Regions from separate parts of the Sinorhizobium prairiense genome, predicted to be linked through region 1. Evidence: riboswitches for the same ligand, from Rfam matches in the RefSeq annotation. Region 1 holds a riboswitch; each other region holds the start of a gene.
The links. Region 1 has a riboswitch for cobalamin ahead of N0Q91_RS13570 (aromatic ring-hydroxylating oxygenase subunit alpha). Riboswitches for the same ligand answer to the same signal wherever they lie in the genome.
Positions count from the first base shown of each region.

Region 2: it holds a riboswitch for cobalamin, as region 1 does, so the genes downstream of both, N0Q91_RS28445 (energy-coupling factor ABC transporter permease) here and N0Q91_RS13570 (aromatic ring-hydroxylating oxygenase subunit alpha) in region 1, are expected to answer to the same signal.
Region 3: it holds a riboswitch for cobalamin, as region 1 does, so the genes downstream of both, N0Q91_RS26090 (ABC transporter substrate-binding protein) here and N0Q91_RS13570 (aromatic ring-hydroxylating oxygenase subunit alpha) in region 1, are expected to answer to the same signal.
Region 4: it holds a riboswitch for cobalamin, as region 1 does, so the genes downstream of both, bluB (5,6-dimethylbenzimidazole synthase) here and N0Q91_RS13570 (aromatic ring-hydroxylating oxygenase subunit alpha) in region 1, are expected to answer to the same signal.

Region 1 is NZ_CP104131.1:2,254,942-2,262,727, reverse strand. Features, by position in the region: gene N0Q91_RS13585 (FAD-binding oxidoreductase) at 1-1,188, opposite strand, end outside; gene N0Q91_RS13580 (L-threonylcarbamoyladenylate synthase) at 1,235-2,209, opposite strand; gene N0Q91_RS13575 (DUF6656 family protein) at 2,275-2,871, opposite strand; cobalamin riboswitch at 3,192-3,394, shown strand; gene N0Q91_RS13570 (aromatic ring-hydroxylating oxygenase subunit alpha) at 3,508-4,752, shown strand; gene N0Q91_RS13565 (FAD-binding oxidoreductase) at 4,749-5,816, shown strand; gene N0Q91_RS13560 (glycoside hydrolase family 25 protein) at 5,818-6,879, opposite strand; gene N0Q91_RS13555 (BA14K family protein) at 7,138-7,557, shown strand; gene N0Q91_RS13550 (transporter) at 7,572-7,786, opposite strand, start outside.
Region 2 is NZ_CP104133.1:1,092,860-1,100,645, reverse strand. Features, by position in the region: gene N0Q91_RS28450 (EsV-1-7 cysteine-rich motif-containing protein) at 222-407, shown strand; gene N0Q91_RS28445 (energy-coupling factor ABC transporter permease) at 742-1,422, opposite strand; cobalamin riboswitch at 1,471-1,686, opposite strand; gene N0Q91_RS28440 (hypothetical protein) at 2,205-2,426, shown strand; gene N0Q91_RS28435 (hypothetical protein) at 2,950-3,141, shown strand; gene N0Q91_RS28430 (hypothetical protein) at 3,269-3,439, shown strand; gene N0Q91_RS28425 (glycosyl hydrolase 108 family protein) at 3,436-3,690, opposite strand; gene N0Q91_RS28420 (hypothetical protein) at 3,857-4,117, shown strand; gene N0Q91_RS28415 (adenylate/guanylate cyclase domain-containing protein) at 5,069-6,943, opposite strand; gene N0Q91_RS28410 (DUF982 domain-containing protein) at 7,198-7,443, shown strand.
Region 3 is NZ_CP104133.1:598,290-606,075, reverse strand. Features, by position in the region: gene N0Q91_RS26120 (dioxygenase family protein) at 1-108, shown strand, start outside; gene N0Q91_RS26115 (PPC domain-containing DNA-binding protein) at 212-658, shown strand; gene N0Q91_RS26110 (hypothetical protein) at 845-1,243, opposite strand; gene N0Q91_RS26105 (class I SAM-dependent methyltransferase) at 1,805-2,593, opposite strand; gene N0Q91_RS26100 (ABC transporter ATP-binding protein) at 2,597-3,397, opposite strand; gene N0Q91_RS26095 (FecCD family ABC transporter permease) at 3,394-4,437, opposite strand; gene N0Q91_RS26090 (ABC transporter substrate-binding protein) at 4,434-5,501, opposite strand; cobalamin riboswitch at 5,671-5,899, opposite strand; gene N0Q91_RS26085 (DUF1850 domain-containing protein) at 6,054-6,428, opposite strand; gene N0Q91_RS26080 (TRAP transporter permease) at 6,425-7,786, opposite strand, start outside.
Region 4 is NZ_CP104131.1:1,186,170-1,193,955, reverse strand. Features, by position in the region: gene N0Q91_RS08335 (DUF2865 domain-containing protein) at 1-1,077, shown strand, start outside; gene bluB (5,6-dimethylbenzimidazole synthase) at 1,873-2,556, opposite strand; cobalamin riboswitch at 2,602-2,811, opposite strand; gene N0Q91_RS08325 (SDR family oxidoreductase) at 2,852-3,673, opposite strand; gene N0Q91_RS08320 (phytanoyl-CoA dioxygenase family protein) at 3,737-4,930, opposite strand; gene N0Q91_RS08315 (LacI family DNA-binding transcriptional regulator) at 5,028-6,050, shown strand; gene N0Q91_RS08310 (TolB family protein) at 6,060-6,887, opposite strand; gene N0Q91_RS08305 (NAD+ synthase) at 6,889-7,786, opposite strand, start outside.

The DNA of each region.
Region 1 (7,786 bases):
GATGTTGTAGTGGATATTGCCGTCGCCCATATGGCCGAAGGCGCAGATGCGTGCGCCGGGAATGGCCTTGGAGACCAGCGCATCGGCTTCCGTCATGAAGGCCGGAATGCTCGATACCGGGACCGAAACGTCATGCTTGATCGAGCCGCCTTCGGGCTTTTGTGCCGGCGACATGCTTTCGCGCATGTGCCAGAGGGCTCTGCGCTGCGCTTCGTTCTGGGCGATGACGGCGTTCTCGACGAGACCGTCGGAGTTGACCGCTTCGAGAAGGTCTTGCACCATCCGCTCCGCGCTTTCGGCGGTATCCGAGGTGGAGATATCGATCAGCGCGTACCACGGATGCGTCGTTTCCATCGGATCTCGAACGCCGGCGATGTGCCGGGTGGTGAACTCGATGCCGAGCCGCGGCATCAGTTCGAAGCCCGTCAGGGCCGGCCCGCAGAGGCTCGATGCCCGATCGAAAAGCGCCAGTGCGTCCTCGACGCTTCTGAGGCCGGCAAAAGCCACCTGGTGACCCCGCGGTTTCGGGAAGAGCTTCAAAACGGCGCCGGTTATGACGCCGAGCGTTCCCTCGGCACCGATGAAAAGATCGCGCAGATCGTAGCCCGTGTTGTCCTTCTTGAGGCGTCTGAGCCCGTTCCAGATCTCCCCGGTCGGAAGCACGACCTCCAGCCCCAGGCAAAGCTGGCGCATATTGCCATAGACAAGCACGGCAGTGCCGCCGGCATTGGTCGAAAGATTGCCGCCGATCCGGGCGGAGCCTTCCGAGCCGAGTGACAGGGGAAAAAGCCGGTCGACGTCATCGGCGGCCTTCTGGATGTCCGCCAGAATACAACCGGCATCGGCTACGATCACGTTGCCGACCGGGTCGATGTCGCGGATGCGGTTCAGCCGCTCGAGGGAAAGGACCACGTCGGCTCTGCCCTCGCGCGGAATCTGGCCGGCCACATGTCCGGTATTGCCGCCCTGCGGCACGACTGCCGTTCGGGTCTGGCTCGCAAGCCGCATGACCAGCGAAACTTCCTCGACGGAGCCGGGCCTGAGCACGAGCGGCGTCGTGCCGTGATAGAGCCCGCGGGACTCGACCAGGTAGGGGGCCGTGTCGGCGGGTGCGGTGAGGGCATTGCCGGGCCCGACGATGTCGACGAAGGAGGCGATGAGTTCGGGAGATGGAAGTATGGTGGTCATGGCCCTGCCTCGGATCACGTGGTTGCTTCAAGCGTGCCGGTGGCCATCAGCCCCGCGGCGCGGCCGCGCGCTGCAGCCGGTCGATGATCGCTTCGCCGAGCCCCACGCTCGGGATCGGGCCGAAAGCGATGGTCGCGGCGCCGCTGGCATCCGCCTTTTTCATATAATCGAAAAGATTGGCCGCGGCTTCCCGCAGGCTGCCGCCCGGACTGAGATCCAAGACGATCGCGGCATCGCCTTCACCGGGAAGTGCCTTTCCGCCGAAGCGGATGAGGGCCTCTCCTTTCCGGACCTCATCGGCATCGAGCCGCACAGCGGCACCGGGAGCGTAATGCGAGGCGAGCATGCCGGGCGCCTCGATGACGGCGCCGGCGGTCTCAGGACGCTCGATGGCGAGACCGGTCAAAGCTTCGATCTCTGCCGCGTCGAGCCCCCCGGGCCTCAGCAGCCGCAGCTTTCCGTTCTCGACCTTGACGATGGTCGATTCAAGGCCGATCGCGGCCGGGCCTGCGTCGAGGATGAGCTTCAGCCTGGAGCCGAGATCCGCCTGCACATGGGCCGCACTGGTGGGACTGATCTTGCCCGAGGTGTTGGCGCTCGGCGCCGCCAAAGGTCGCCCGAACCGGGCGATCACCCGACGCGAGAAGCCGTCGGGCATCCGAATTCCGAGCGTATCGAGACCGGCGGATGCGAGCGTGTGCACGGTGCTTTCCCGCCGCTGCGGCAGGATCAGCGTGAGGGGGCCAGGCCAAAAAGCCTCGGCCAGACGTCTCGAAACCGGATCGAAGGTCACATGCGCCTCCGCCATCGCCAGATCGGAGACGTGACAGATCAGCGGATTGAACCGCGGCCGCCCCTTCATCTCGTAAATGCGGCTGATCGCATCGGGGGTCGTGGCATCGGCGGCAAGGCCGTATACGGTCTCCGTGGGGATCGCCACGGGTTCCCTGTCCGAAAGAACTGCGCAAGCCGTCTCGATTGCCCGCTCCGGTTCGATCCGCGTGTCGATGATTTCGGCCATGGCGTTCTGATCCTTTCCGTCGCTTCCTTAACGGAGCGATTGCAAAAACAGAACGATTTTCTTGGTCAAAGGCTGCGAATGATCCGCCGCAAGGCTTCGTCGCGTGCGCCGAGCATCAGCACGTTCTTCAGCGCCACCTTCGGATCCTGCGTCCGGAAAATCAGGCCGTTGCCGCGCACGTTGCGGTTGACGACGATCCGCTCTTCGCCGGCATCGGGCTCGATCGCGACGGCGAAATACATGCGCGAATAGCCCGGCTGGATCCGGTCGAAGAAATGGGTCTCGTTCCCGAGGTCGCAGAAGAAGTTCGCGAGATAAAAGGACCAGGTGATCTCATGTCCCTTGGCGAGGCAGGTTTTCGCGGCGGTCACGTGGCAGTAGCCGAGATGCGGACTGTTGGCGAGCGTGCGATGGAAGACCATCTTCGGGAACTGGATCGAGGCATGAAACCCGTTGATTCGGCTGTGGGTCGTCTCGCCCGCCGTCGTCAGCTTCCGCGCCGTCTGCTGCGCAACCTCGGCATAACTGAGATACTGACGCTCGTTCGCCATCCACCGGCGTCTATCGATCCGGCCGGTCCGCAGGAACTCGGTGTGAGCCTTGGCTTTCGCCGGTGCGGCCGGCGCCTTGTCGGCAGCGTCGTAATATCGGAGTTTTGCCATGGGCGTCGTCGCGCCATCCTGTCCGAAAGCGGGTTGATGGTAGCGAACGTAAATCATCACAGTTAACGAATTGGTTCGTTTGCGGCCGTGCGGGCATCGATCAGACCTTGTGTCGGTGGGCCGTGTCGTAAAATGGCCAGTCGCCTTCGCGCCATGAACGGCGCTGCCGAAAAATCCGCCGGCTGCGCGGAGATTCACCTACTTCCTTGTTTGTTATGGATAATATCCGTCTGCCAATCGTGCCGATTGCGCCGCGAATGGCTGTCGTCTTTCTGGAAGCGGATGTCGTCTATTGGCAGTTGCCGGACCGGCCCTGAGGCTTAGATGAGGACACTCAAGGTGCTGCCTCGAAGGGAAGGCGGAGAATTGGGAAGCCGGTCAAATCCCGGCGCTGCCCCCGCAACGGTGGTGGAGCGAACAGCCACGGCAGAAGGCCACTGGACACAGCGTCCGGGAAGGCGCCGGGCAGGTCCCTTGCGGACAGCTCCAGAGCCCGGAAACCAGCCTTGAAGCAGAAACAGACCGTAGCTGGTTGCGGCGGGCAGCCGGATCGGAGCCAATTGCGTTGCGGGTCCATGCGGCCGGCGCGGGTTCCAGTCCTGCCTCTCCGAAACGGCGGAAAACGAGGATAAGGGCATGGAAATTCAGACCGAAATGCTGCGCAAGCTGAAGACCCGTCGCGAAGGCTACAGCCTCGACCGCGCCTTCTACGTCGATCCTGATTATTATCGCCAGGACCTGGAGCAGATCTGGTACAAGGATTGGCTGTTCATCGGCCATGATTGTGAAGTCCCGCGGCCGGGGAACTATTTCACGGTGCAGGTCGGCGATTACCCGGTCGTTATCGTTCGAGACAGACAGGGCGCGGTGCGGGCACTGCACAATTCGTGCCGCCATCGCGGCTCGCGCGTATGCACGCAGCACAAAGGCTCATCCGCCAAACTCGTCTGTCCCTACCACCAGTGGACCTACGAGCTCGACGGCCGCCTGCTCTTCGCGCGGCAGATGCCCGAGGGCTTCGACCCGGCCGAACACAGTCTTAAGCCGATCCACTGCGAAACCGTCGGCGGTTACATCTTCATCAGCCTTGCCGAACAACCGATGGACTTCCGGCCGTTCCGCGAGACGGTCGCGGCCTATCTCGCGCCGCACCGCCTCGGGGAAACGAAGGTCGCCTTCGAGAGCACAATCGTCGAGAAGGGCAATTGGAAGCTGGTCTGGGAGAACAATCGCGAGTGCTACCACTGCGCCGCCAATCATCCGGAACTCTGCCGTACCTATCCCGAAGCGCCGACCGTCACCGGTGTCCAGGGGGCGATGAACGACCCGGAAATCGGCGCCCATTGGCAGAAATGCGAGGCGGCGGGCCTTCCGAGCGCTTTCAGGATCGCGCCTACCGGCCAGTTCCGCATGACGAGAATGCCGCTGATCAACGGCGCCGAGAGCTATACGATGTCCGGACAGAAGGCCGTACGCAGGCAGCTCTCCGCCGGGCTTGACGCCGATGGCATCGGCACGCTGCTCCTCTTCCATTATCCGACGACCTGGAACCACATTCTGGGCGATCATGCGATCACCTTCCGCGTTCTGCCGCTCGGGCCGGAACTGACGCAGGTTACGACCAAATGGCTGGTCAACAAGGATGCGGTGGAGGGCGTCGACTATACGATAGACGAGCTGACGCACGTCTGGACGGAGACCAACGACCAGGACCGGCAGATCGTCGAGGAAAACGCGTTCGGGATCCGCTCGCCGGCCTATGAGCCGGGTCCATATTCGGCCGAACACGAGGGCGGCGTCATGCAGTTCGTCGAGTGGTATTCGAACTTCATGCTGGACCGCCTTCAGGGCGGGGCCACGCAGCTCTCGCGGGTGGCATGACCATGGAAATGCCTCGCTCCTTTCACCATTTCGACGAGCTCGATCCCTGGAGAGACCGTCAGCACATGCTGGAGTGCACGTCGGCCGTAGCCGAGGCCGCCGACGTGATGACTTTCACCTTCCGCTCCGACAAGCCGGCCTGGTTCCGCTACCTGCCCGGGCAGTTCGTGACGCTCGAACTGCCCGTCTCAGCCGAGCCGGTGATGCGCACCTATACGCTGTCATCCTCGCCCTCGCGCCCGCTTTCGGTCGCGGTCACGGTCAAGGCGCAGCCGGGAAGCATCGGCACCCGCTGGATGTTCGACAATCTGAAGCCGGGCATGATGCTCAAGGCGTTCGGACCGCTCGGCGATTTCAGCTTCGTCCGTCATCCCGGTGAAAAGTATCTCTTCATTTCGGCGGGGTCGGGCGTCACGCCGATGATGTCGATGACGCGCTGGATGGCCGACTGCGCACCGGAAACGGATGTCACCTTCATTTCCTGCGCCCGCCGCCCGGACGATCTCCTCTTCAGAACGGAGCTCGAAGTTCTCGCGCGTCAGATGCCGCGGCTCAATCTAGGCTTCCTCGTGGAGGGGCATGAAGCGCGGCATGGCTGGCATGGTCTGCGCGGGCGCATCGACGCGGCGAAGCTGCCGATGCTCGCACCGGATTTCATGGAAAGAACCGTTTTCTGCTGCGGGCCCGAGCCGTTCATGGGCAATGTTCGGGCAATGCTGGAATCGGCGGGCTTCGACATGGCCGGCTATCACCAGGAGAGCTTCCAGCCCGCCGCGGCGCCGGCGGCCGATGCCGGGGCCGGTGCGGCGCGGGTGACCTTTACCATGAGCGGCAAGGAGGCGACCGCCGTTCCCGGCCAGACGATTCTGCAGACAGCCCGGGCCAACGGCGTCAGGATCGGGGCCGCCTGCGAGGGCGGCATCTGCGGCACGTGCCGGGTGATGAAGATCGCCGGCGATGTCGAGATGAACCACAATGGCGGCATTCTCGACGATGAGATCGAGGAGGGCTACATCCTCGCCTGCTGTTCGCGGCCGACAAGCGACGTCCAGATCGAGGCCTGAGTTACCGCCGCTCGGATTGGTAGGGCAGGCGTGCCTCGGCGGCCCTGACGGCGATGGAGCCGGTAACCGTCTCGTCGGCGCCCGCCCCTGATCCGCTCTCCGCCTCGGCGCGGCTTATCACGAGCGGCCGCGAAAGAGCGGCCGTTGCACTTGCATTCAACGCCGGGATCGTGCCGACGGTGGCCGAGGCGATAACGGTGAGCACCGGCGGCTTCTCCGGAAGAAGCGCGCCATGGGGCCAGACTCTCTTCAGTGCCGATGCACTCATCGCTGCGACATTCACGTCTATATCGTCGAGGGTGCCGGGCACCCGATAGGGGCAACGCTTCTTTCCGCAATTATGCGCCGACGAGAATTGCCAGAGCGCGTAGCGGTCCCAGTTGCCCATCGGAAAGACTTTGCGGATATCGGACTTATAGCGCGCATACCAGAGCGGAAGACGCGCTAGAAGTCGATGCTTGAAGCGGTTGGCGGCAATGTGTTTCGCGGTTGCGTGGTTGGTATAGAGGACGGGATAGCGCCCCGTCCGGGCCTTCACATGGCCGGCGAAGATTGCTGCGTCTTCGAGCGACATGTATTTTTCCGGATCGATCCCTTCGATATCGAGCACCATCAGCTCGTCGTCGCGCGGATCGGCATAGTCGATGAAGTGGTTCGCCTGATCGACGGGGTTGCCGGGCCTTGCCAGATGATAGGCGCCCCAGAGCAGGCCATGCGAGCGCGCGATCATCCGGCGCGTCTGATAGAGTTCCCGGCTGACCGCATATTTGCGCCACATCGTCTTGCAATGTGCAACCGTATCGCCGCCGTGGTCACCGGTACAGGTGTAGCTTTCCGGCAGGCCGTCGGAAGCCTTCGCGATGAAGCCCGCTATCCGCTTGTCCTTCAGCATGGCTTCCCAGTCGATGCTGTTCAGCTCGTAAGCGTCGACGATGAGGGCGTTCCGCCGCTCTTTCCACGGCTCCACTTCGCTCGCGCGTGCGTTCGCCGCCGCGAAGGTCAGGCCCATGAGGACCGCCAGGCGCAAGATCATCCCTATGATCGAGATTCCCCGCTTTTCCATTCTCTGAGATTGCCGACTTAGAGTTAAGAGGTCGTAAATCTCAGCCCCGGCCTCAATCTGCGCGAGGCGGACGCTTCTGTACACCGACCTCAAGAGGCAAAGTCGACGGCCCGATTCCGCCCAGGATTGTATCGACGGCGAGATTTTTCCTTTGCTGCATCCGCGCGCGATGGTTGCTTCCGGCGACTTCTGCCCTAGTCTTGGTATGTCGCCCTTGCAAGGGCCGGTTGTACATGAAATCGAAGGCAGGAGGAAATGATGTCACTGAAATGGCTTTCAGGCGCGCTTGCAGCGATGACGCTGGCGGCATCGGCGGTGCCGTCTCAGGCTTTCACGCCTCTGCCCCCGCGGGTTGCCGTCGAGAGCGCCGTCACGGACGTTCAGTACGCGCCGCGGCGCGGTTATTATCGGTATGGCGACTTCTATTACTATAACGGCTATCGTGGGTACCGCTATCAGCGGCCCGGCTATCGCTATTACCGCGGTTGGTGGTACCCGGGGGCTGCCTTCCGACCCGGCATCGTGATCGAGCGCCGTCCCGCCGTTCGCCCGCCGGTGCGCTACGGCAGCCGGCATATCCAATGGTGCTATGATCGCTACCGCTCCTATAGGGCTTACGACAACAGCTATCAGCCCTATAACGGCCCGCGCCGGCAGTGCTATTCTCCCTATAGCTGATCGGTCCGCTTCGCTCAAATAATGCCGATGCGCTTGAGCACGAGCCAGGCAACGCCCATCGACGAGGCAATGAACATTCCCGCAAAAACGGTGCCGCTGCCCTCAGAGAAGGGCAGCGCCCCCGTGTTCATGCCGAAAAAGCCGGTCACCAGCGTCGGCGGCAGAAGGAAGGCTGTCATCAGCGAGAGGATATAGAGATGGCGGTTCGTTTCCGAGGAAATCTTGCTGT
Region 2 (7,786 bases), on a different replicon from region 1:
AGCGTCAGCATGTCGAGATCATAAGTCCAAGTGCACTGGCGAACGGATTTCATGCCTTCGCGGTTACCGAATGCACATCGCGCTTTGACTTGCCAACCGAGGCTGAATGCATCGCCAATTGTCTCGACCATGGCGATGAGATAATGTAAGAACAAACGAAGAACAATCAACCGATGCTCGAACTCCCCAAAATTGGGGAGGCGACCACAGGAGGTCGTCCTTTGAGTGACGAACTGGGCGCGAAGCCTCACTACGATCTCGGGCCGTACGTCCACGACTGCGAGCATCCGGGCTGCGCCAGATGGGGCAGCTTTGGCTTCGCCGTCGATCGGGCGGAGCCGCACTGGTTCTGCTCTGAGCATCAGCCGGAATGGAAGTCGCGCCATGAGGCACAGCCCCGGCGTTGACTTGGAACCCGACACCCGCGGGGCCTATCCGGACGGTATAGGGTATCTGCGGCTCGCGGAGCGAAGAACAGATCCTCGGCGCACGCTGCGCAGCGAGTGATTTTCGCATTTGGGTGAACCGAAGGGAAATGGCGGGCGGCCAGGTTCAGCAGCCAGAGCACCCTTGAAGAATTGCGGCCGAAGCTCAGCTGTTCACAGCGCCCAATTGCATGACCGATTTTGCGAGCAGGCGTATCGGACCGTGGTTACCGGCCAAGTCCTCCGCAGTTCGTGACGTACGGCGCAAGCGGTCCAGCCCGCTTGCGCCTAAAGATGCCTATGGCGTTGATCTTGTTCAGACCGCCTGATGCAATCTAATATTGAACATAGGACCGCGACTGTAGCGGTCGAGCGCCTTTGCACCGGCGAGAACACCCAGATCGATCAGAGGCTCCAGCAGGATAACGCCCATATAGGCAACACCGAAGGAGCTGACGGCGGCGAGGTTTTCGACGCTGAATCCGTGGCCATACAGGGCCCAGAAGGCTACCCAAGCAACAATACCACTCTGATAGGCCGTGGAAAGCGCCAAAGCTTGCCCGTATTTCAGGTCCACATACGCGGTCCGGGCCGGAATGATCCGCTCGGCGAACAGACTGACCGCCCAAAGGGGCACCAGCAATGTTGTTACGTTCATGCCATATTGCGGCAAATCAAAGGGTGCAAAGAAAAGCCCTTGAAGAAGCAGCCCGGCTGCAAGGCCGATCGCGGCGGCGCCTGCACCAAACAGTAGAAGTAGGGTTGATCCGAGGATAAGGTGGACTTCCGAGACGCCTACAGGATGGTGCGGCAGAACTTCGAAAAAGCAGAAGACCAAAGCCGTTGTGACGACACTGCGCAACGCGAGCGTGCCCGCACCACCGTCGTTGCGAATACTGTCAGTCGCCAACTTGGCGGTGAGCCCGAAAGCCCCTGCGGCAGTGGCATAACTCAACAAAATTTTGGCGCCGTCCACGACGCCTGGTTCGATATGCATGTGCTCTCCTTTCCGCACCCACCGTGCGGCATGGCAGTTGTTGAGGCGTATCGCCCAAATCTGATGGCAGGTCTCCTGGCTTGCGGGTCGTAGCTTGGTCCGCCTTATCAGCCGATCCACGGCCAATGGCATCTCTGGACTTTGCTCGCCGCTCACAGTTGCGGGGGCAGCCACGGTTTTGGCCCCTGAGGGGTCGTCCTCACCGTATTCCCTTTTCATCCGCCTTCCCTCCAGTCGGGCGGAACCATCATCTGAACTGTTATGCTCGCGCCGGCCAAAACACAATGAAGAATGTTCGAAAGCCATTGCTGTCAAAGGTCCCACATTTGTCCACTGGACTATCCGTTCTCCACCTTGCGCCGAAAGATGATCACGCTCTGCTCAAGTCCGAAAAGAAGTGCAAGAGCCTAGAAGCGGCGGCAAAAGCCTAAGTGCGCGAGCATCAGAAATTCTCCGGCATCGTCTGAACATTTCAAATCACGGCCACTCGATTGCCGGCAGCTCTTCGACGCTCGGCTGCGGTCGCTCGCCGGCTAGAACCTTCACCAGTTCGGCCGTAGAATAGGTCCACACGACCGAGCGCCAGGCGAAGAGCGCGTCTGGCGAGATCGGTGCAGATTCAAGCGGGCTAAGCCGCACTGGTTAATGGCGGCCGGCGCTCGTCCGGCCTAAACTGACATTGGTCGCTCCAGCCCCTCGCAGGCGGCCGGGAGGCTCGTCACCGGCCGCAGCCCTTGACGGGCCTCGCCATTGATCCACATTGATGGAAATGGGACTGAGACATGGACGATAGCGAACCGAAATGCGCCGGCCGAAACGAGCCGGCTTCTGGCCTCTCGGATATCGCGGCGCACTGCGCGGCTTCAAATTTGATGGACTTTGCAGCGCAGCTCGCAGGCCTAGCCGAGGACCTCAAAGCTCTAGCAGCAAGGCCTATCAAGCCCATACCGGCGTTGGCCGAGCCCGACGATCAGCATGATGGCGAATTCCCCGGCATCATCTAAAAAATCGAGCGCAAGACAGCAACGCGGCAACAAGCACTTGCATGGTAGCCCTCATCCCCGAACATGAGCTCAGCGGTTCCTATAGGCAACCTGTCATAGGGGTGCTGCGTCGGGCCCGAAGTGACGAAGTAAGATTGGCGGATACATCCAGCGTCACGTTATCGACGGTAAGATCTGGGGTGGTGACGCCGAATTATTAAATTATGTCCGATCATACTCGACCGAAGGCGACCGGCTGACGGCCGCTGTAACCACAAGCCGCCATACGACGCACAACGGCATCACGTCGGTTTTCGGCGCCGATAAGGTCACCATAAAATCCCGACGGCGGCGTTTCCGAAGTCAGCATCTTGGCCAAAGGGAAGTCGCCGCAAGCACCTGGCATCAACTTCACTGCGGATCTTTCTCCCGTCAGCTACTAATCGCAGCCAGCACGATACGGCAATAAGTATTACTTAGTTATTTCTTGCTTTATTAGACTTAAGTAGCATAGGCTAACCTCCTTGGCTTTGGGAGGAGCTAGATGGTAGAGCGCGTTGAAGCCGATAAGATTTCTAATCAAACTACTACTAAGGTATGGAACATACACGCTTTTTGCCGGCGGCAACGCTTGCCTCAAGAGGAGGAGAAGCGCTTGACCAGCCTTTTTGGCGATTTCGCGGAGGCTTCGGAGTTGCTTCACAATGCCAAACGCGCGCCGAGGTGGCGGTACTGAGTTGCCGATCACGCCGGGCTGATCCTTCCACAGCCGTTTCGTATCCTTGCCGGTGACACGAATGGTCCCGCCACGGCCGTTGACCGGGAAGCCGGTGTTTGGATTGCTGAGCGACCGGAGGAAGCGCATGCGCTCATCGCAGGCACGGATGAACGTGCTGACGCCGCCCTCGAATTTCCGCACGGCCGCAAGCGTCTGCTCGCCGATATGGCCGTCCTCGCGGGCGCCGACGACCTTCTGCAGTGACTTCACCGCGCGCGCCGGTCCGGAGTTCACGGCGAAGTCGAAGATGGCCTAATCCAGCCCGGGCGGAAGGAGATCCCCGCCGCACTGTAGCCAGAACGAACGCTGGTAGATGTCGACGGCCTTCTCGCGGCTCATCCCCTTCACCTGGTCGGCCGGCACTGACTTCAGCCCGCGGTGCGCCGCCGGCGTTCTATGCGTTACGCCATATTTGGTCGGACCGCCGCGGTCCCTGCTGCGATTCGAATAGCCGCTCTCATCCCCGAACACGAGTTCGAGGGCGACGGGAAGCGTTTCCCGAGCCATATTTCACCTTCGATTATGGGAAATGGGGGAAGGGATTCCGCTCCCGTGGAATCCGAAGTTTTGTGGCTAAGCACCTGTTACTAAAAGTTGTTTTTTTATAGTCGTGGAACTACTTCTCTGCTGCCGCGTTGATGATCACTGCTTTTTTAGGTTCGCGGGAGTGACAATGGATGCGCAGAAAACAGGAATGACCCGGTTGCTTTTAGCGGCGCCTGAGTTGCGCGATAATGTTTGGATGACTCAAGATGTCGCGTTTCTTAAGCTCTGCGCTGTCTACGAGGACGCTTGTCTGCGTCGGGACGTGCTTCGATGCTCATCCCAGAAAGACGACCACGCTCTGCTCAAATCCGAGAGGAAGTGCAAGAGCTTGGAGGCTGCCACGCTAGCCTATGTTCGCGAGCATCAGAAATTCTCTGGCATAGTGTGAACGCGGGGTCAGAGTAACCTCGTGACCATCAGCACCCCGACAAGAGCGACTGAGGCGAACGCCGCGATCCATTCTATGATCTTGACGCGTTCGGCAGGACGCATCGTAATCCTCCTTTGCCGCGCCCCTGGTACGCAAACGTTCCTCGAAGAGGAACGTTGCATCACGACCATTCGAATGCCGGCAGCTCCGCGATGAACTCTTCTACGCTCGGGCCGGGAAGCGGTGGCACGTTCGTCAGGAGAGCCGAGCGCAACCAAGCGCCGCTGCAGAGACTGCACCGTCGTGTTCATCGTATCTGTCCTTCGGGAGTTTTAGCGGTCGGCCGCCGCCGCCCGCCCACATGGCGTCGATCTGCTCGTCGGCGAGTCCGAGCGTAGCGCCCACCAGGGCATTAAGCGGGTGCGTGCGCTTGTATTCACCACCAGCCCAGGCCGAATGTGGCGAATCCCATCTCTGACGAAGACACGGAACGCATCGCTGGCCGCCTTCATCAATTCGCCGAAAGTCGGACGAATCTCTTGTTTGTTGTCGTCTGCAGAGTCGCGCCAGTTGCCGCGCTGGGAAGCGCTGCCGCGAACGCCTGCGCGAGATCAGCATGGTTGCCAAAAGCCATCTCAGCGAAGGGAGCTTGCCGTTGTGGCGAGGCTGGCGAGGTTTGCGGGCGGCAGGCCCTTGGGCCTCTGGGAGTCGTTGGTGTATCCGGCGGCGTGCGGACGTTGCCGGCCGGTCGCAGTTTGCCGGCAACGAATTCATTTCCGGCCTATCGGTACCGGAGGTCCGGAAAGTTGAATCGTCTTTCGACGAGGGTTGGCCAGAGCGCTTCGTGGATGTTCCGGATGCGCCCGCGAACCCTTGCGCGGAGCGCTTGGACGTCTCAAACCATCCCCCAAGATCTCATTCGACCTGCTCTTCGCCTAAATTGCCGAAAAATCATCGCCGGAGTATCGGTCACCCGAGGAGCTCAAGTACCTCGGGGAAACGCGGATGACTACGGATCAAGTCGAGATCCGAGTCGAATTTCACCCACCTCTTTGTTTCATGGGTGGCCCCCGGGAGAAGCTCGACTAGCAAGTCGATCGCCCGATCAGGTTCGCCCTGGAGCGAGTAAAAGCAGGCCACATTATATTTGGCCAGGCGATCGTCGGGATCGATCGCCAAAGCTCGTCCCGCCCATTCCTTCGCGCGATCAAGCTCACCAAGTGCCGCAAGCCCCACAGCCCCCAAATAGGCGGGTCTTGGATTTTCCGGGCGCATCATGAGCTCACGTTCGGCGCGCGCGACGCCTTCCCGCGCCGCGGTATTCATTTCCTGCTCGCGCCCGAGCGAGCGGAGAACGTTAATGAGCACAAGTAAGGCCTGATAATCGTCAGGTTTGATGTCTGCGGCGCGCTGGAAAAGCCTTGCCGCTTCGTCCAGTTTACCCTGGGTGAAGCAAGCGCGGGCATAGAAATAATGGGCCTCAAACAGATCGGGATCGAGGGCGATGGCCTGATCGAACTCCGCCATCGCTTCCGAATGTCGCTCGCGAAGCGACAGGGCGAGGCCGAGTGAAGCGTGCGCTTCTGCGAGACCGCTCTCAAGATCCAGCGCCTTTGCGCTGGTGGCCAAAATGCCGTCGATCGACACGTCAGCGTTGTAGTGTAGGAAGAGGAAGGAGTCGCAATCAGCAATTCCGGCGTAGGCCCGTGCATAAAGCGGGTCGAGTGCGACCGCCATGGCGAACATACGCTTCGCCAGAACGTAATGCGACTTTGAGTGCCAGTGCAGAAATTGCCGCCCCCTAAGGTAATACGCATAGGCCTCGAAGTTCCCGGTGGGCACTCGACCGATGTCCTTCTTTTCCTCTGGAAGCAGCTTGACCTTCAAGTGGTCTACAATGGTATGGGTGATCTCGTCTTGAAGAGCGAAGATTTCGGTGAGATCCCAGTCGTAGCGATCGGCCCAGAGATGACCACCGCCCTTGCCCTCGACGAGTTGCGCGGTGACGCGCACACGAGAGCCGACCCTCCGTACGCTTCCTTCTAGGATATAGCCCACCCTGAGATCCTGGCTCACCTGCTGCACCTTCACCGGCTTATTCTTGTAGGTATATGCCGTATTGCGGGCGACAACGAACAGGCCGGAGATTTTCGACAGGTCGGTGATGATGTCCTCCGTGATCCCGTCGCTGAAATATTCTTGCTCAGGGTCGCCGCTTATATTGTTGAAGGGCAGCACCGCGATGGACGGCTTCTCGATCTCCCAAGAGTCTTGGCTGCCTGGATCCGAGCCGACCGTTTTTTGAGCCGCCGGGAAATCCAGAGAAATGCTGTAGGCGCGCACTGGCCGGTCGATGTTCTTGAGCGCCTGCTCGCCCATGTCCTCAAATCGAAGATCCAGCCTGTTGCCGACGTTATCTCGCACGGCCGCAGATACGGCGATACCGCCCGGCGCCGCAATTTTTTCGAGGCGCACAGCCACGTTGACACCGTCCCCGAAAATGTCGTCGCTTTCAACGATCACGTCGCCAAGATTGATGCCCATGCGAAGCTCGATCCGGCTTGGCCGCGGCACATCCGCATTGCGCTCTAGCATACACCGCTGGACCGTGGCAGCGCAGGTGACTGCATTCACGACGCTTGGAAACTCCGCCAGAAATCCATCGCCGGTGAGCTTGACGATACGCCCCTCATACTCGGCGATCTTGGGGTCGATTAGGTCCTTTCGGTGCGATTTCCATGCCGCATGAGTACCTGCCTCATCCCGGGCCATGAGGCGGCTATAGGTCACTACGTCTGCGGCAAGGATGGCCGTCAGACGTCTGTGCACGGTCGGATCGTCCATGTGACCACCCAGTTTTCGTGTACTGCCACGCTCGGGGTGCCATGTCCCAGGCCAGAGGCAATTATACTCCAGCGGCTAATGAATGTCTCTGCCAGGCGAGGCGAAAACGATCTAACCTGCGCTTCGCTCGATCCGAGCCGCGCAACGGAAATCCCGTGCGACTCCTTAGCTGCCGGCGCCTTGCACGCAGTGGTAGCCGGCTGGAACGATTGAGAGGGAACTCGGTTAGGCCCCGAAAGAACAGGAATATCAACATGGACGAAACATGGGATGAATGCGTGATCGTCGAGGTTCCCAATCTCGATGGTGTCCAGATCGTGTGGTCGCCCACGTTTGCAGCTCGCCTGCTTAGCGAAAACTGGCCGAAGATGGACGGAATTACATACGCCGCTGCTTTGAACGCCTGCACAGATGCGATGCTCGGCGCCGCCCCTGCCGCGCCGGCACGAGACGCTTTCCTAGCAGCGATCGAAGAGGCGAAGCTCAAGACCTTCAGCTGAGGTTACGCGGGCCTACCCTTTGCAGACGAGCTGCGACGGCACTGATCATGGCGACACAGCTTGACTTCGGCCCTCGACCAGGGCTCAAGCGTTCCGATCTTGGAGCCGTGGTCAACCTTCACGCACTCCTGGCTTCAGCCTCTCGATGTTGGCGACGTCGCTCTATGCTGCCTGCGCATCATTAAAGGGTCGCACTCCACGTCGTAATCACGCGTCTTCGCGGCTGCTGTAAACGATCGAGCGAATGATTGATGTGCGCAGGGCGCACCAAGCGATCGAAGGACAGACAAAGCCAAGCGGCCATAATTCGCACGGCTGCATCGGCAGCTTCCGAGGTCTCAAT
Region 3 (7,786 bases), on a different replicon from region 1:
CCGAACGAACCTCAGAACGACCGTGATCACCTTTATACGCCGTCGCTGCTGCTTGGCATTCGCGACACGGAGGACGGCAAGTTCGGGCGTTTCGATTTTGTAGCCTGACGCGCTCGCGGAGGTGACCGGCACGGGATGAACGATCCGGCGCTTCGCTGAATCCGGAACAGATCGCCGTCGTACAGGTTCGGGCGGAGACGAGGACGAATTGATGAAGCAGAAACTTTTGGCGCAAGACGCAAGCGAACGCACCTTCATTCTCGTACTCGAGGAGGGCGACGAAGCATCCTCGGCCATTTCGGCCTTCGCAGCGCAGGCGGGCATCGCCGGCGCATCGGTGACGGCGATCGGCGCCTTCAGCAGCGCGACGGTGGGCTTCTTCCGTGTCGAAAGCAGAAATTACAGGAAGATCCCCGTAGCCGAGCAATCGGAAGTTCTGAGCGCGATCGGCGACATTGCCCGCGACGAAGCCGGCCGCCCGAGCCTGCATTTGCATGCGGTTCTGGGATTGGAAGACGGGTCGACCCGTGGCGGGCACCTTCTGGAGGGTCGCGTCCGTCCGACCCTGGAGGTCATCATCCGCGAAAGCCCGACTGGATTGCGCCGGCGCAAGCGACCGGAACTCGGGATAGCACTCATCGACCTCGACGCCGAATGAGGTTCAGCTTTTCGCGCTCGAACTCGGGTTGCGCTTATTTCTGGCCGGCACGCGCCGGCGACCTCACGGCGATCGAAGGAGCGAGAAACCGACCGGTTCCTCGCAAAGCATGCCGCCGATCTCCCGATGGCGGCAGCGCGCCCTTCCATGGACCGCACATTGTCTCCGGCAGGACGGGTCCAATTTTCACCAGGGCCGCCAGCCGCTTGACCAATAACGGCCCTTCAGATCGCTCAGCCGATCCTCGATATCGGCGATCAGGTCCTCGATGCGCGAGGAACTTCGCGAATGCCAATAGGGCCGGCTGGTTCCTGCGATGAGCAGCCCCAGAAGACCGACCACGGCGAGCGCCGTCCAGGCGGGATGTTCCCTTGCCATCTCGCCGGCCCTGCGGCCCGTATCTGCGATGGCCCTGCCGGAATAGATGCCGAGATCGGAGAGCTTTTCGGTCAGCGCATTGACCTGCTCGCGCAACGATCTGACTTCCTCTTCCATGCTTGCCTGGTCCGGAACGCCTACCGATCCGTTCTTCGTATCGACCACGCCGCGCGGTATGGTGGATCCGAGTCGCTTTTCCTGTGCCATATGCTCATCCTCCGTGTCTGGGTCCCAACTTGTCAGAGACAGCAACCCGGAAACGGCGGCCGGGGGCCGGGAGTTCCTTTTGAGGGTGAAATTGGATCTGACGAGGGGCGAGCAGGCGGATCAGGCAACCGCGACTTTGGAGTGGGATGAGGAAAAGTGTATGCGGTTTTCCACCCGCATCCCGCGTCTCAACTTCTCGGAATCGATCACGGTCATGCTTTTAGGTCGGCCCCACCCGAAAGCATCGTGATCTAAGGCCTGTCGAGACTCGGGCTACCGGCGGCGGCTTGTTTGATTTCCTCATTCCTGTGCTCGTCACAGGAATCCAGCCAGACCAAGTCCTTGGGCTGAAAGAACGCTTCCTGCGCCGCAGACGCGGCGCTGCTGGATCCCTGTGACGAGCACAGGGATGAGGAAAAAGGAGAGATTGCAGTCCTCCGATAGGCATCCTACAGCGCCGCGCGTCTTATGAGACGCGCAAATGTCGCTGTAGCACTTTGCAGCGGACGCACGGCCGGTACTCAAGGCGTTCAAGCCCATCCCGCGGCAGCCGTCATAAACTCAAAGTGAATCTCCCGAAGGCCGCGAGCAGACGAGGAGGAACCTGCGGTAGAAGAATGTCCTCAGCCTGTTTCTGAGATCGGCATTCCTGCGCTGGGCCGCCGCGATCGGGCGGCGGGACGGCAACTCTATGTTCTGGAATCCCGCCTCTTCGATCAAGGGAAGAAGTCTTTCGACGGTGAGGCCATCGCCAAAGGGCAGACGCTCCATGATCTTTGCGTGGCGTTCGCTCATAGCGCCGTCGTAATGCGGGTCATGGCCGATGATCCGCTCGAGGGCAGCCACCGCGACAGACGCCAGACGGCCGAGCGGCGTCGGTTTCGACCAGTCTCCGTCGAAGACGAGCAGCCTTCCGCCCGGCTTCAGCAGCCGGAACCATTCGGCGAAAGCCTGCTCCGGCTCCGTCAGCGTCCAGACGAGATGCCGGCAGACCACGGCATCATAGGTCTCGTCCGGCTCCATCGTGTGCTCGGCATCGGCCAGAATGAATCGAACCCTTTCGTTCCCTGCGTGCTTGCGCCGCGCCACCGCGAGCATGGCCTCGGAGAAATCGAGCGCCGTCACTTCGTGGCCGAGCGAAAGGAGCACGTTGGTCACCTCCCCCGTCCCGCAGGCGAGTTCGAGAACCTTCAGCGGCCTCGCCCCGAGTGCGCTGCGCATCGCTGCCGCCCAGGCGTCGAGCTCCGGTCCCGGCGGGATGCGATGGCCGAAGGCGAGGTCGAACGTTTCCGACCGCCTCGACCAGTATTCGCGGATATCTTCCTTCAGGTGGTGGTTGCGCATGTCCATGGGTCAGGTTCCGACGGCGGAGATTGCGGCAAGCGGACGCGGGCGTCTGGCGCGATAGCGGATGGAGCAGCTTCCGTCGAAGTCGTGCTCGACCTCGACCTCGATCCCGAACACCGCGCGGATGCGCTCGACCGTCAGTACCTCCCGCGGGGGCCCGAGCGCCACCAGCCGGCCGGCCTGCATCACCGCGATCCGGTCGCAGAACATAGCGGCGTGGTTGAGGTCATGGAGCGCTGCGACCACCGTCAGGTCCTGGCGGCGAACGAGGTCGAGCAGGCTGATCTGATGGCCGATGTCGAGATGGTTGGTCGGCTCGTCGAGGAGCAGGATCTTCGATTGCTGCGCCAGCGCCCGAGCAATGTGCAGCCTTTGCCGCTCGCCGCCGGAGAGCGTGTGCCACAGGCGATCGGCAAGATGCGCCATATCCACGTTTGCGAGCGCCGCCTCGACGATCGCATCGTCCTCCGGCGACCAGGGCGAAAGCGGCCCGAGATAGGGTGTGCGGCCGAGCTCGACCGCCTGGCGCGCCGTGATCCTCTCGCCGGTCTCGGCCTGCTGCTCGACCAGAGCGAGCCTTTGCGCGACCGTGCGGCGGCCGAGCGTCCCGATCCGAGAACCGTCCAGAAGCACCTCCCCCTTCTTCGGCTTGCGGATGCCCGATATGAGCGACATCAGGCTCGTCTTGCCTGAACCGTTCGGGCCGATGATGCCGAGGAACTCTCCCGTCTCGACCGTGAGGGAGACCTCCTTCAGGATGTCCACCCCGCCGGCCGACCATGAAACCCCGCGCGCCGAAAGCGTCATGCGCGGTCCCTCCTTTGTCCGAGTATCAACGCGAAGGCCGGAGCGCCGACGAGCGCCGTGATCACGCCGATCGGCAGGACCTGGCCGGGAATGAGAACGCGCGACAGTATGTCGGCGAGGATCATGAACACGGCGCCGATGAGCGCTGCTGCCGGCAGCAGGACACCGTGGCGGACGCCGACAAGCATGCGGGCCGCATGGGGGATGACGAGGCCGACGAAACCGATCGACCCGACGATGGATACCATCACCGCAGTCATCATCGCCGAGACGCCGACAAGCGCGAAATAGGTTCGCCTGACCGAGATGCCGAGCGAGGCAGCCGATTCCGACCCGAAGGTAAACGCGTCGAGGGGACGGGCATGCCAGAGACAGACGACGAGACCGAGAAGCGTCGCCGGCACGGCGAGCCAGGCATCCGGCCAGCGCACGCCCGAAAGATTGCCGAGCAGCCAGAACATGATGCCACGCGCCTGCTCGGCCGTGGCCGCCTTGGTGACGATGAAGGAGGTCAGTGCGTTGAAGAGCTGTGACCCCGCCACACCCGCCAGGATGATCGCCGCGGTGCCGCGGCCGGCCTTCACCGCCAGCAGGCTCACCAGGACGAAAGCGACCAGCGCGCCGATGAAGGCGCCGAGCGGCAGCGTCAGCATCCCGGCACCCACACCGAGGATGGCGACGCTGACCGCCCCTGTCGAGGCGCCGGCGGAGATGCCGAGTATATAGGGATCGGCGAGCGGATTGCGCAGCAGCGATTGCAGCACGGCGCCGGAGAGCGCGAGCGCCGCCCCGCAGGAAGCGGCCACGACCGCCCGGCTCAGTCGGTAGCTCCAGATGATGCCCTCGTCGATCGGGGCCAGCGGATAGCCGGCGTTCCACAGCCGATTCGCGACCGTCTGCGCAACGGTCTTGAACGGGATCGCCGTTTCGCCGATCGCAGCGCCCATCCAGAGTGCCGCGAACAGGATCACGAGCGCGGCGATAGCCGCGCCGACGCGTCCCGTCCCCGTTCGCCCGGCCAGGGTCAGCACGCGGCTCACTTGCCCAACCCACCCTTGGAAGCCGGCCCAGCCTTGGGCGCAAGTCCGGCCTCGGCGATGGCATCCGCCAGCGCTTCGATTCCTTCGATCGTGCGGATCGTCGGGTTCATCGCCTGCGCATCCATGTCGAACACATAGCCTTTGGCGACTGCCGGCATGAGGCTCGCCACGGGATCGGTCTTCAGGAATTCGAGTTTGGCGTCGAGGCTGTCCAGCGGGTAGCGTCGACGCTCCATGGAGCCGGCAACGATCATGGTCGGCTCGGCCTTGGCGATGGTTTCCCAGCCGACCGTCGGCCATTCGTCTTCAGTGTCGATGATGTTTTCGATTCCGAGCGCCGCCATTATGTAGCCGGGTGCGCCGTTCCTGCCGGCGACATAGGGGTCGGCATCGGCAGCGCTGGAGAACCAGAAGACCGCCGAGAGTTTGCCCCCGGCCGAGGCGACCTTGGCGCGCGCCGCCTCTTCTCGGCTTTTCAGCTCGGCCACGACCTTCTCGCCCTTGTCCTGAACATCGTAAATCTGCGCCAGCTCGCGAATTTCCCGATAGACGAGATCCATGGTGAAGACCTGCCGGCGCACGCCGTCGCTCGCCGCCGAATTCTCCTTGCCGGTGCAATCCGAAGGCGATGTGTAGACCGGAATGCCGAGCTCCTCGAACTGCTCCGGCCGCGCGACCACGCCTTCCGGGCCGACCTGCCATTGAAATTGCACCGCCACCATGTCCGGTTTCTTGGCAAGCACGCTTTCGAAGCTCGGATCGTTGTCTGCCAGGCGCTCGACCTTGGCGTTGACCTCCTCGTAACCTTCAAGGACGGGGCCGACCCAGAGGGCGGTGCCGGCGACCTTGTCCGCAAGGCCGAGCAGATAGAGGATTTCGGTGCTGCTCTGGCCGATCGAGACGGTGCGCGTCGGCGTCTTGTCGAAGGTGATCTGCCGACCGCAGTTTTCGAGTGTCAGCGGATAGGTCGTCTCGGCAGCGAAGGCGGGACGGTCAAGAGCCGCTACGCCTGTGGAAAAGGTGATGAGACCCGCAATGAGCGGTCGTTTCCAAAAGCTGTTCATGAATAGTCCCCGAATGTGAGGCCGCTATACGGCCGTGATCGTCAGCCTGCCGATCGGGTTCGATCGGACGAGTGACGGCTCGACCTCGGGGAAACTGATGAAAGCGTGCGCCGCAAGGCGCGAAAGATGGTCATGGCTTGCTCCTGTTCCGGGCATCCCCGCCCGTGACGTTGGATCTGATTTGACGGCAGGTCTCCTGGCTCGCGGACAGAAATCGCTCATCTGCCTTCCCGCGCAACGCGCGCAGTGGCTGGCGCCTGGGCGCCACGATGAACGACGATCCGCTTACAGTTGCGGGGGCAGCCACGGTTTTGGTCCCTCTTGGGTCGTCCGCACCGTGTTCCCTATTAATCCCCTCCACCTCACGGGTAGGGGAACCGTCAGGCTCAGTTAATTTAGAATGCAGCCGCCGGTCAAGGTGAAACGCGACGCCGATGCGTAGAGGTTCAATATGTTATGTTATTACACTCGTCAACAGAAAGTTATGTAATAACATTTCACAAGCGCCACGTACTGTTCCTTCAACCGGTGCCGCCGGATCGGCATCGGCCATTAGGGCTTTGGGCCATCGCATGGCCGCAGGACGATTGGTTCCCGGCTTTGCGCCGCCAGTTCGCGGCAGCCGCCGGCGTCGCAAAGCGTCCAGCCGGAGACGGTCGCTCCGGAGGCGGCCAGGACCAGCTCGGGAAGGGGCGGCAGGTCGGGCGTCCAGACCCACCAGCGGCCCTGGCGACGGGCATTGTCTCCCGGCTCCATTCCCGCACCCGAACCCTGCACGCGCGCCTCCTCGAGAACGAGACCATCGACCGTGACGGCCCAACGCTCCTGCCATTCGGTCTTCTCGACCGAATGGGTCCAGCCGAGGGTGAAGACACCCGCAGCAACGGCGACAGCCTTGCCGCCGATGATGCAGGCAAGCGCGCTCATGCCGGTTTCGCCGTCTGCCGGCCAGCCTGGCGGGCGCGCCGCCAGATCACGAAGGCGAAGAGCGCGGAGAGTGCAAAGCCGACTTCATCGGTGATCGGCAGCGCCGCCAGCAACGTGAAGGCGGCCGCGGCCGCGAGCACCCGCTCGAAAACCCCGAGCCGGACTGCGGCGAAGCCTACCACGGCGGCACCCCAGAGCGCGATCGCCAGACCGGTCTTGACGACGATATAGGCGACGGCAGCCGGATAGCCCACCGATGCGGCCATCGCGCCGCCATCCTGCAGCATCAGCGCCGGCGAATAAACGGCCATGAACGGGATGACGAAACCGGCCGCCGCCACCTTGATCGCCTGGATCGAGATCTTCAGCCCGCTTTCCCGCGCGATCGGTGCTGCCGCGAAGCAGGCAAGCGCCACCGGCGGCGTCAGATCGGCAAGAATCCCGAAATAGAAGACGAACATGTGGCTGACGATAAGCGGTACCCCGAGTTCCAGAAGCGCGGGCCCGGCGATCGACGAGGTGATGATGTAGTTCGGGATCGTCGGTATGCCCATGCCGAGTACGAGGCAGGTGACCATGGTCAGAAGCAGCGACAGAAACAGGCTTTTGCCTCCGACCGAGACGATGAACTGGCCGAAGGTATTGGCCGCTCCGGTCAGCGTCATCGTACCGATGATCACGCCGACGAGCGCGCAGGCGATCGCCACCGGAAGGGCCGTCTTGGCCCCTTCGGCAAGGGCGTCGCGACATATCACCAGGGTCTCCCGGCCGCCCTTCAGGAAGGCGTTGCCGGCAATCAGCAGCGCCAGCGCTGCGACGATCACGCCGATGCCGAACTGGAAGAAGGCGGCCGCCACGAGGCCGAGGCCGACCCAGAAGATGATGCGTATGACACCGGCGGGAAGGCCGAGCGCGAGCGAACTGCCCAGGATCAGAAGGCCGGTGAAGGCCAGGCCGACCGTACCGGCAAAAAGCGGCGTATAGCCGGAGAACAGCAGCCAGACGAGCGCGGCGAGCGGCAGGATCAGATGCCATTGTTCGAGGATTGCCGCCTTGGCCGAAGGCAGCTGGTCCCTGGGCAGGCCGAGCAGCCCGTACTTGCCGGCTTCGAGATGGACCATCCAGAAGGCGGAAACGAAATAGAGGATCGCCGGTATGACCGCCGCCTTGACGATCTCGTAATATTCGACGCCGAGCGTCTCGGCCATGATGAAGGCGACCGCGCCCATGACAGGCGGCATGATCTGCCCGCCCATCGAGGCCGTTGCCTCGACGCCGCCTGCAAAGGCCGCCCGATAGCCGAACTTTTTCATCAGCGGGATGGTGAACTGCCCGGTCGTGACCACATTCGCGACGCC
Region 4 (7,786 bases), 1.1 Mb from region 1:
CTCGTACCGCTCGCGTTGGCGACAACCGGTCCGGCTGCGGCATCCGGCGTTTGCGAACGGCTGAGCGCCCGCCTCGCCGGCCTTCCCACAGGTTTCACGACGAATGCCAGCCTGCGCGATTTCACAGGTGCGGTCTCCCGCCAGAACATCGAGTTGCGACGCGCCAAGAACGATCGCCGCCGAATGGAATGCAGCAGCGACAGCGTCGTCATTATCGGCGGCGATGACGAGGCGGCTTGCGCCGAACTCGACGGCACGATCGCGCGGATGGAGGAAAATCTGCGGCAACTCAAGGCGCAGCGCAGGCATCTGATCGGCGGTGGCGACGACGACGTTCGGCGGCGCATCCTCGCCGCAATGGAACTCAACGGCTGCTCAGGGGTGCGCGAGGCCTGGGATACCGGAAGCGCCGGAGGCGAGTTTGCGAACGCCGCCGCCCGGGAAACGGAGGTTCACCGGAACATCCTGAGGGACCTGCCGCCGGACAGCGATGCCTATCCGCTACTACTCGACGCCCCCGGGGCAGAGCTTCCGCTCATGGAGCCCGATTTCGCCGGCAGCCTCAGAACCATGTGCGTGCGAACATGCGATGGCGCCTTCTTTCCCATCTCCTCGCATGCCACGCCGGCGGACTTCGGTCGCGACGCCGATCTCTGCCGCGCGCGCTGCCCGGGTGCGGAGACGGAGCTCTACTACCATGTGCTCGCAACGGAAGAAGCGGACCGGATGGTTTCGGCAACGACCGGCCGACCCTACACCGACCTCCCAACGGCCTTTGCCTACCGGGCGCGCGGTGTCGGCTCACCGGGCATCTGTGGCTGCGGAATTCCGGATTCCGCAACGGATGCCAACAGGCAAAAGACAGGCTCTGCCGGAAAGCTCACCGCCGTCAGCCCATCGGTCATTACCATCGGCAGCGAGAGAAAGGCGCCGCCCAAGCCGATAGAAGAGCGGCCCTACGACCCGACCAAAAACAAGGTCCGCATCGTCGGTCCGACTTTCCTTCCGCAGGAAGAGAGCGCGATCGACCTCAAGCATCCGCTTGGGCCGCGATACCAGCCGCTGCAGGACAATTGACAGGCGCCGTTGCGAGCATTCTGCTGGAATCACGCATATTCTTGATCTAGAGCCCGTTAAGCAGCGATCTTTGCGCGTCTGATAAGACGCGCGGCGCTGTGGGAAACTTTTCGGAGGACTGCAATCTCTCCTCACCTCATCCCTTGTGCTCGTCACAGGGATGAGGTGAGCGCCGCGTCTGCGGCGCGGGAAGCGTTCTTTCAGCCCAAGGACTTGGTCTGGCTGGATTCCTGTGACAAGCACAGGAATGAGGGACCGGGGATGTGCGGCTACTACATCGAAGCGAAGCGGGACACTGTATACGGGCGGGAGCTTCCGCGCTCGCTATCTTCACGGTTTATGAAACGCGCCGAGGGGTCGCACCCTCTCGACCCTCATCTCTGTGCTTGTCACAGGGATCCAGCAGCGCCGCGTCTGCGGCGCGGGAAGCGTTCTTGCAGCCCAAGGACTTGGTCTGGCTGGATTCCTGTGACGAGCACAGGAATGAGGGACCGGGGATGTGCGGCTACTACATCGAAGCGAAGCGGGACGCTGTATACGGGCGGGAGCTTCCGCGCCGCCTCGCTATCTTCACGGTTTATGAAACGCGCCGAGGGGTCGCACCCTCTCGACCCTCATCCCTGTGCTTGTCACAGGGTCCAGCAGCGCCGCGTCTGCGGCGCGGGAAGAGTTCTTTCAGCCCAGGGACTTGGTCTGGCTGGATTCCTGTGACAAGCACAGGAATGAGGGTATCGAACAAGCCGCGTCGGGTATCCAGAATATCAACAGGCCTGAGATCGACCCTAACATCGTGATCTAACGGACACCCCAGCCTTCCTCGAAAACGAGATCTTCGAGCGGCAAGCGCTGCCGCCAGCCCTTCGCGGCGAGTTCCGGCTCTTGATACAGCTTGTCGACGAAACCCAGGCAAAGCCAGGCGACGATTTCGATATGCTCCGGAATCCCGAGAATCGCCTTGATCTCCCTCTCATGGAAAATGCTGACCCAGCCGACGCCCACCCCTTCGGCGCGCGCGGCAAGCCAGAGATTCTGGACGGCGCAAACGGTCGAGTACAGATCCATCTGCGGATTATGGGTGCGGCCCAGGACGACCGCTCCGCCGCGCGTCCGGTCGCAGGTCACGCAAATGCTGAGCGGCGCCTTGCGAATGCCTTCGAGCTTCAGCGAGCGATACTTCGCCTGCCTTTCGCCGGAAAACATTTCTGCGGCCTCGTCATTGGCGCACCGGAATGCCTGCCAGACTTTCTCCCGCGTCTCGTCCCGACGAACGAGCACGAAGTTCCAAGGTTGCATGAAGCCGACGGACGGCGCCTGGTGCGCCGCAGCGAGCAGTCGCGCGACCAGATCCTCAGGCAGTGGTTCGGGCAGGAATTCGTCGCGCACGTCGCGGCGGGTCTCTATGGCACGATAGACGGCGGCGCGCTCGTCCGGCGAAAAAGCTCCGGCCGCCGCAAGGCAGCCGTTCTGTTCAGGCAGCATCGTTCGATCCCCAACAATGCGGAAACCTCCCGCCGTCCGCGCGGGGCCGGTCTATCTCGCCAGGCCGGTCTTCTGACTTCGGATCATCCGTTCGCGCCGCCTTCCCGAATCACGTGAAGATTCAGTGGCAAAGGTCTGAAAGATTCAGACCAACCTGGCGAGAACGTCCCCGTCACAGCGTTGGGCACGTGCCGGAACTGCACCGGCTTCCCGATTCTCCCGCATTTCGCGGGCACCTGACGGCGGCATATGGCCACAGCTCCCCTCGAAACGCAAGGCGAGCAAGAGGAGAGCTTCAGAGCGGTGCCTCCGGATGAGGCGAGGCGTCATAGGCCCCCCAGATCGACTGATCGAAACAGATGACGGAACCCGTCATGAGGCCGGATTCTGCCGATGAGAGATAGGCGCAGGCGCGCGCGACCTCGGCCGGATCTACGAGCCTGCCGAAGGGCTGGCTCGCCGCCGCCTTTTCCAGCCAGTTCGCTGGCGCATCGTGATATTCGCGCTGGATGCGGTCTTCGCCTTCCGAGGCCATCCAGCCGATGTTGAGGCCGTTGACCCGTATCCGGTTGCGCAGGACGGCATAGGCGGTGTTCCTGGTCAGCGTCTCCAGCGCCCCCTTCGACGCACAATAGGCTGTGATGAAGGGCTGGCCCGCCTTCGCCGACATGGAGCCGATATTGACGATCGTGCCCTCCGTCTTCTCCCGCCGCATAACCTTTATCACCTCTTGCATCAGGAAGAATGGCGCCCGCACATTGACCGCGAACATCCGGTCGAAGAGTTCCGGGCTAGTGTCTAGGATCGTGCCCCGGTCGGTGATCGCTGCGGCGTTGACCAGCGCATCGACACCGCCGAAGGCGCGGTCGCAAGCCGCCACGACCGCACGGGCATCCTCCACCCGCTCGAGATCCGCCGGTACGTAGACGACCTTCGAACCGGTCGCCGCGGCGATCTCGGCAGCTTTCGCCTCGCCCTTCGCCGCGTTGCGCCCGCAAATGACGACGCCGGCGGCGCCACGCTCGGCAAAGAGTGCGGCAATCGCGGCACCGAGCCCCTGCGTGCCACCGGTCACGATGGCGATCTTCCCGTCCAAACGGGCGTGGTCCGTGCTCATCCTGTTCCTCCCTTTGATATGTTGGTGAATATGGCTTCGTGACCGTGCATTGAGCCAGGTGGTTTAGCTTAGCTTTCTCGCCGCCTGATCGGCCAGCGCCTCGGCAAACGCCTCGGCACTCCATTCACCGGCAAGCGCTTCGTGCATCAGCTGCGCCTGCGTCCTGGGCGCCAGACCGCCAACCGGCGGATCACGATCGAGATTGGTCGGGAATGAATAGCCTTCGGCGCACGCGGCAACCGCATGGGCAATTTCGTCCTGCGTGAGCTTGCCGCCGGCCGCAAGGACTTTCAGAGCCGGAAAGAGCACGGCGCACATGTGTTCGCGATCCACCGTTTCCATCGCCCTGCCGAAGGCGGAGGATACCTGCAGAAGATTGGCCACACGCTTGATTCCCGCAGACCGGTTGCTGCCCGCGGCGTGGAAAAGTGCCGGGTTGAAGAACACGACATCGCCCTTCTCCAGCGGCAATTGCACATGATTCTCTTCGAAATAGGCGCGGAACTCCGGCCGTCTCAAAGCGAGATATCCAGGCAGATACGTCTGGCTATAGGGCAGGAACAAGGTTGGCCCGCTTTCGACCGGCATGTCGCAATGAGCGACCGCGCCCTGGAGCGTCAGGACCGGCGAGAGCCTGTGCACATGCGCCGGATACTGCTCTATGACGGCCGAGGTCTGGAAGCCCAGATGGTAGTCGCGATGCGGCGATTGAGACGCGCCGCCCGGATTGACGCGATTGACCTGCGCCGTCATCTGGTAGCTCGGACCAAGCCATGCCTCACTGACAAGCGCGATGATGGCGTTGGCGTAGTAGGCGGCGAAATTCTCAGGGTTCTTCAGGCAGTGCTTTTCCAGAGAATTCCAGATCCGGTCGTTGGCGCCGGGCTTGGCGAAATGATCGCCGCCGCCGCTGTTGGTGCGGTGCTGCTCCTCGATGATCTCATCGAAGATGCGGCTCGCTTCGTCGACCACATGCGTATCGGTGAAGGCACGCTTGAAGACCGCGACGCCCGGCCCCGTCGCGAGCACTTCGCAGATCTCCGCAAGCACCGACCGCCTGCCGTCCTGCGTGCCGCAATCACCGATAAGACGGGCGCTGTCATAGATCAGGACGTTCTTCTGGCAGTCTGCCGCGTGCGGATAGTCCGCCAGGCCGCCACGGTGCTCGACCGCGGCGCGAAATTCCTCGATATCGCAGGCCGCCTCACTGAGCCAGACGCGTTCCAGACGCGCTCTCGCGGGATTGTCCGTCTTCATCAGTTCTCCTCCTCAAGGACGACGATAATCCGACTATACGGCTTGCCCGCTTCTGTTATAGAGCAGGAATCCATCAAAAAGCCATCAGGAGGGATCGGTGGCACATCCGTTTCTCGTCAAGGACATCGCCTTCCAGGCGGGACTCAGTACGGCGACCGTCGATCGCGTCCTCAACGGCCGGAGGGGCGTGCGCCAGCAAACGGTAATGCGCGTCAATGCAGCCATTCGTGAACTCGAGAGGCAGCAGGCCGGCCTTGAGATACAAGGACGCAAATTTGCCGTCGACGTGGTGATGGAGGCACCGGAACGCTTTACCGAAGCGGTTCGCAAGGCATTCGAAAGCGAAGCCGCGACCTTCATGCCTACCGTTTTCCGGTCCCGCTTCCATTTCGCCGAGACCATGCGGCCGCAGGACATCAGCCAGTTGCTCGACCGTATTCGGCTTCGCGGAACCGACGGAGTAGTCCTCAAGGCGCCCGACGTGCCGGAGATTGCCGGCGCCGTAGCGCGGCTCGAAGAAGCGGGAGTTGCGGTCGTCACGCTCGTTACCGATCTGCCGCATTCATCGCGGACGGCCTATGCGGGGGCTGACAACCGCGCCGCCGGGGAAACCGCAGCCTACCTGATCGGCGAGCGCTTCGCGGACCGTCCTGCGACGGTGCTGGTCACCATATCGAGCAGCCGCTTTCGCGGCGAAGAGGAACGCGAGATCGGCTTTCGCCGCGTGCTGCGGGAAAAATATCCGCATATCGGCGTGATCGAGATCAGCGAGGGCCACGGCAGGAACGAGGAGACAGGCGCACTTGCCCTCAAGGCAATCGGCAGCCATCCGGAGATCAATGCTGTTTATTCGATCGGCGGAGGCAATCCCGCCGTGCTCGACGCCTTCAGACAGTTGCAGCGCGGCTGCCTTCTTTTCGTCGCTCACGACCTCGACGAGGACAATCTGGACCTCCTGCGTCAGGGCCTTGTCCAGTTCGTTCTTCACCACGATCTGAAAACGGACGTCCGCATGGCTTTCCACGCGGTTATGGAGCGCCGGGGCGCGCTGCGCGCCTCCGAAAAGCGGCATCTTTTCGCCGTCGAAGTAATCACCCCTTACAATCTGCCGCGTGTCTGACCCCGCCGGCTATTCCTCCGGCTGATAACGTACGAAGGCAAAGGCGGTGCCCGAGGGCGACCAGTTCGGGACGTTCACCGTCCCCTGCCCGCCGAAGAGTTCGAACAGTACGCGCGCATTGCCGCCGTCCGCATCCATCAGGCGGAGACGCACGTCGAGATCGCGCGGGTGATCGAAGACATCGCCGTCATAGGAGAGCACGAGCAGGTGTCTACCGTCCGGCGACGGATGCGGAAACCAGTCGCCGTAAGGGCTGTCGGTGATACGCTGTAGATCCTCGCCGTCCGGCCTCACCCGCCAGATCTGCATGCGGCCGGTACGGCTTGAATTGAAATAGATCCACTCCCCGTCCGCAGACCAGTCCGGCCCGTCATTGCGGCCCTGCCCCTGCGTCAGGCGGCGTTCCTCCCCGCCTTCGACCGGGATCGTGTAGATGTCGAAGACCTGATCGCGGATTCCGCAATAGGCCAGCATGCGCCCGTCGGGCGACCAACCGTGCCAGTAGGACGGCAGGTTGCGTGTGACGAGCCGCGGCGTGCCGCCTTCTGCCGGCAGGAGATAGATTGCCGAACTGCCGAATTCCGTCTTGTCGCTGATCACGAGCGTGCTGCCGTCGGGCGAAATCCCGTGATCGTTGTTGCAGCGCCGGGCAAAGCCGGTATCGATCTCCGTGGGCTCGGAACCGTCGAAGCCAAGCCGATAAAGCCTGCCGTCGCCGTTGATGATGAGGAATTTTCCGTCGGGTGACCAGTTCGGTGCCTCGACCAGCCGCTCCGTCTGCCAGACGACGCGCGTCTCGCCGGTCGCGATGTCGAAGACCTCCACCGAACTGCGCATGCTACCCCCTGTCGCGGAAGCGGTTGGTGATCGGATAACGCCGGTCGCGGCCGAAATTCTTCCTGGTGATCTTCACGCCCGGCGCCGACTGGCGGCGCTTGTATTCAGCGATGTAGAGCAGGTGCTCGATCCGGTGAACGGTTGCCTCTTCATGCCCGCGCGCGACGATCTCCTCCGTGCTCATTTCCTTCTCGACCAGGCATTCGAGAATGTCGTCGAGCACCGGATAAGGCGGCAGCGAATCCTGATCCGTCTGGTCGGGGCGGAGTTCGGCCGACGGCGCCTTGTCGATGATGTTCTGCGGAATGACTTCGCCAGACGGGCCCAGCGCTCCTGGCGGAACGGTGCCGTTTCGCCAGCGTGCCAGCGCGTAAACCTGCATCTTGTAGAGATCCTTGATCGGATTGAAGCCGCCGTTCATGTCGCCGTAAAGCGTGGCGTAACCGACCGACATTTCGGATTTGTTGCCCGTCGTCACCACCATGGAGCCGAATTTGTTGGATATCGCCATCAGGATCGTCCCGCGCGTACGGCTCTGAAGGTTTTCCTCGGTAATGCCCGCCTCGGTTCCCTCGAACATGTCGGAGAGCGCGCTGAGGAAGCCCTCGACCGGCTCTTCGATCGCAACGATGTCGTAGCGGCAGCCGAGCGCCTTGGCGCATGCCTCGGCATCCTGCAACGACTCGCGCGAGGTGTAGCGGTAGGGCAGCATGACCGTGCGAACCCGCTCCTCGCCCAACGCATCCACCGCAAGCGCCGTGCAGATCGCCGAATCGATGCCGCCGGACAGGCCGAGAACGACGTTCCTGAAGCCGTTCTTGTTGACGTAATCGCGAAAGCCCAGCATGCAGGCGCGGTAATCCGCCTCTTCGCCTTCCGGTATGCGCGACTTGAGCCCG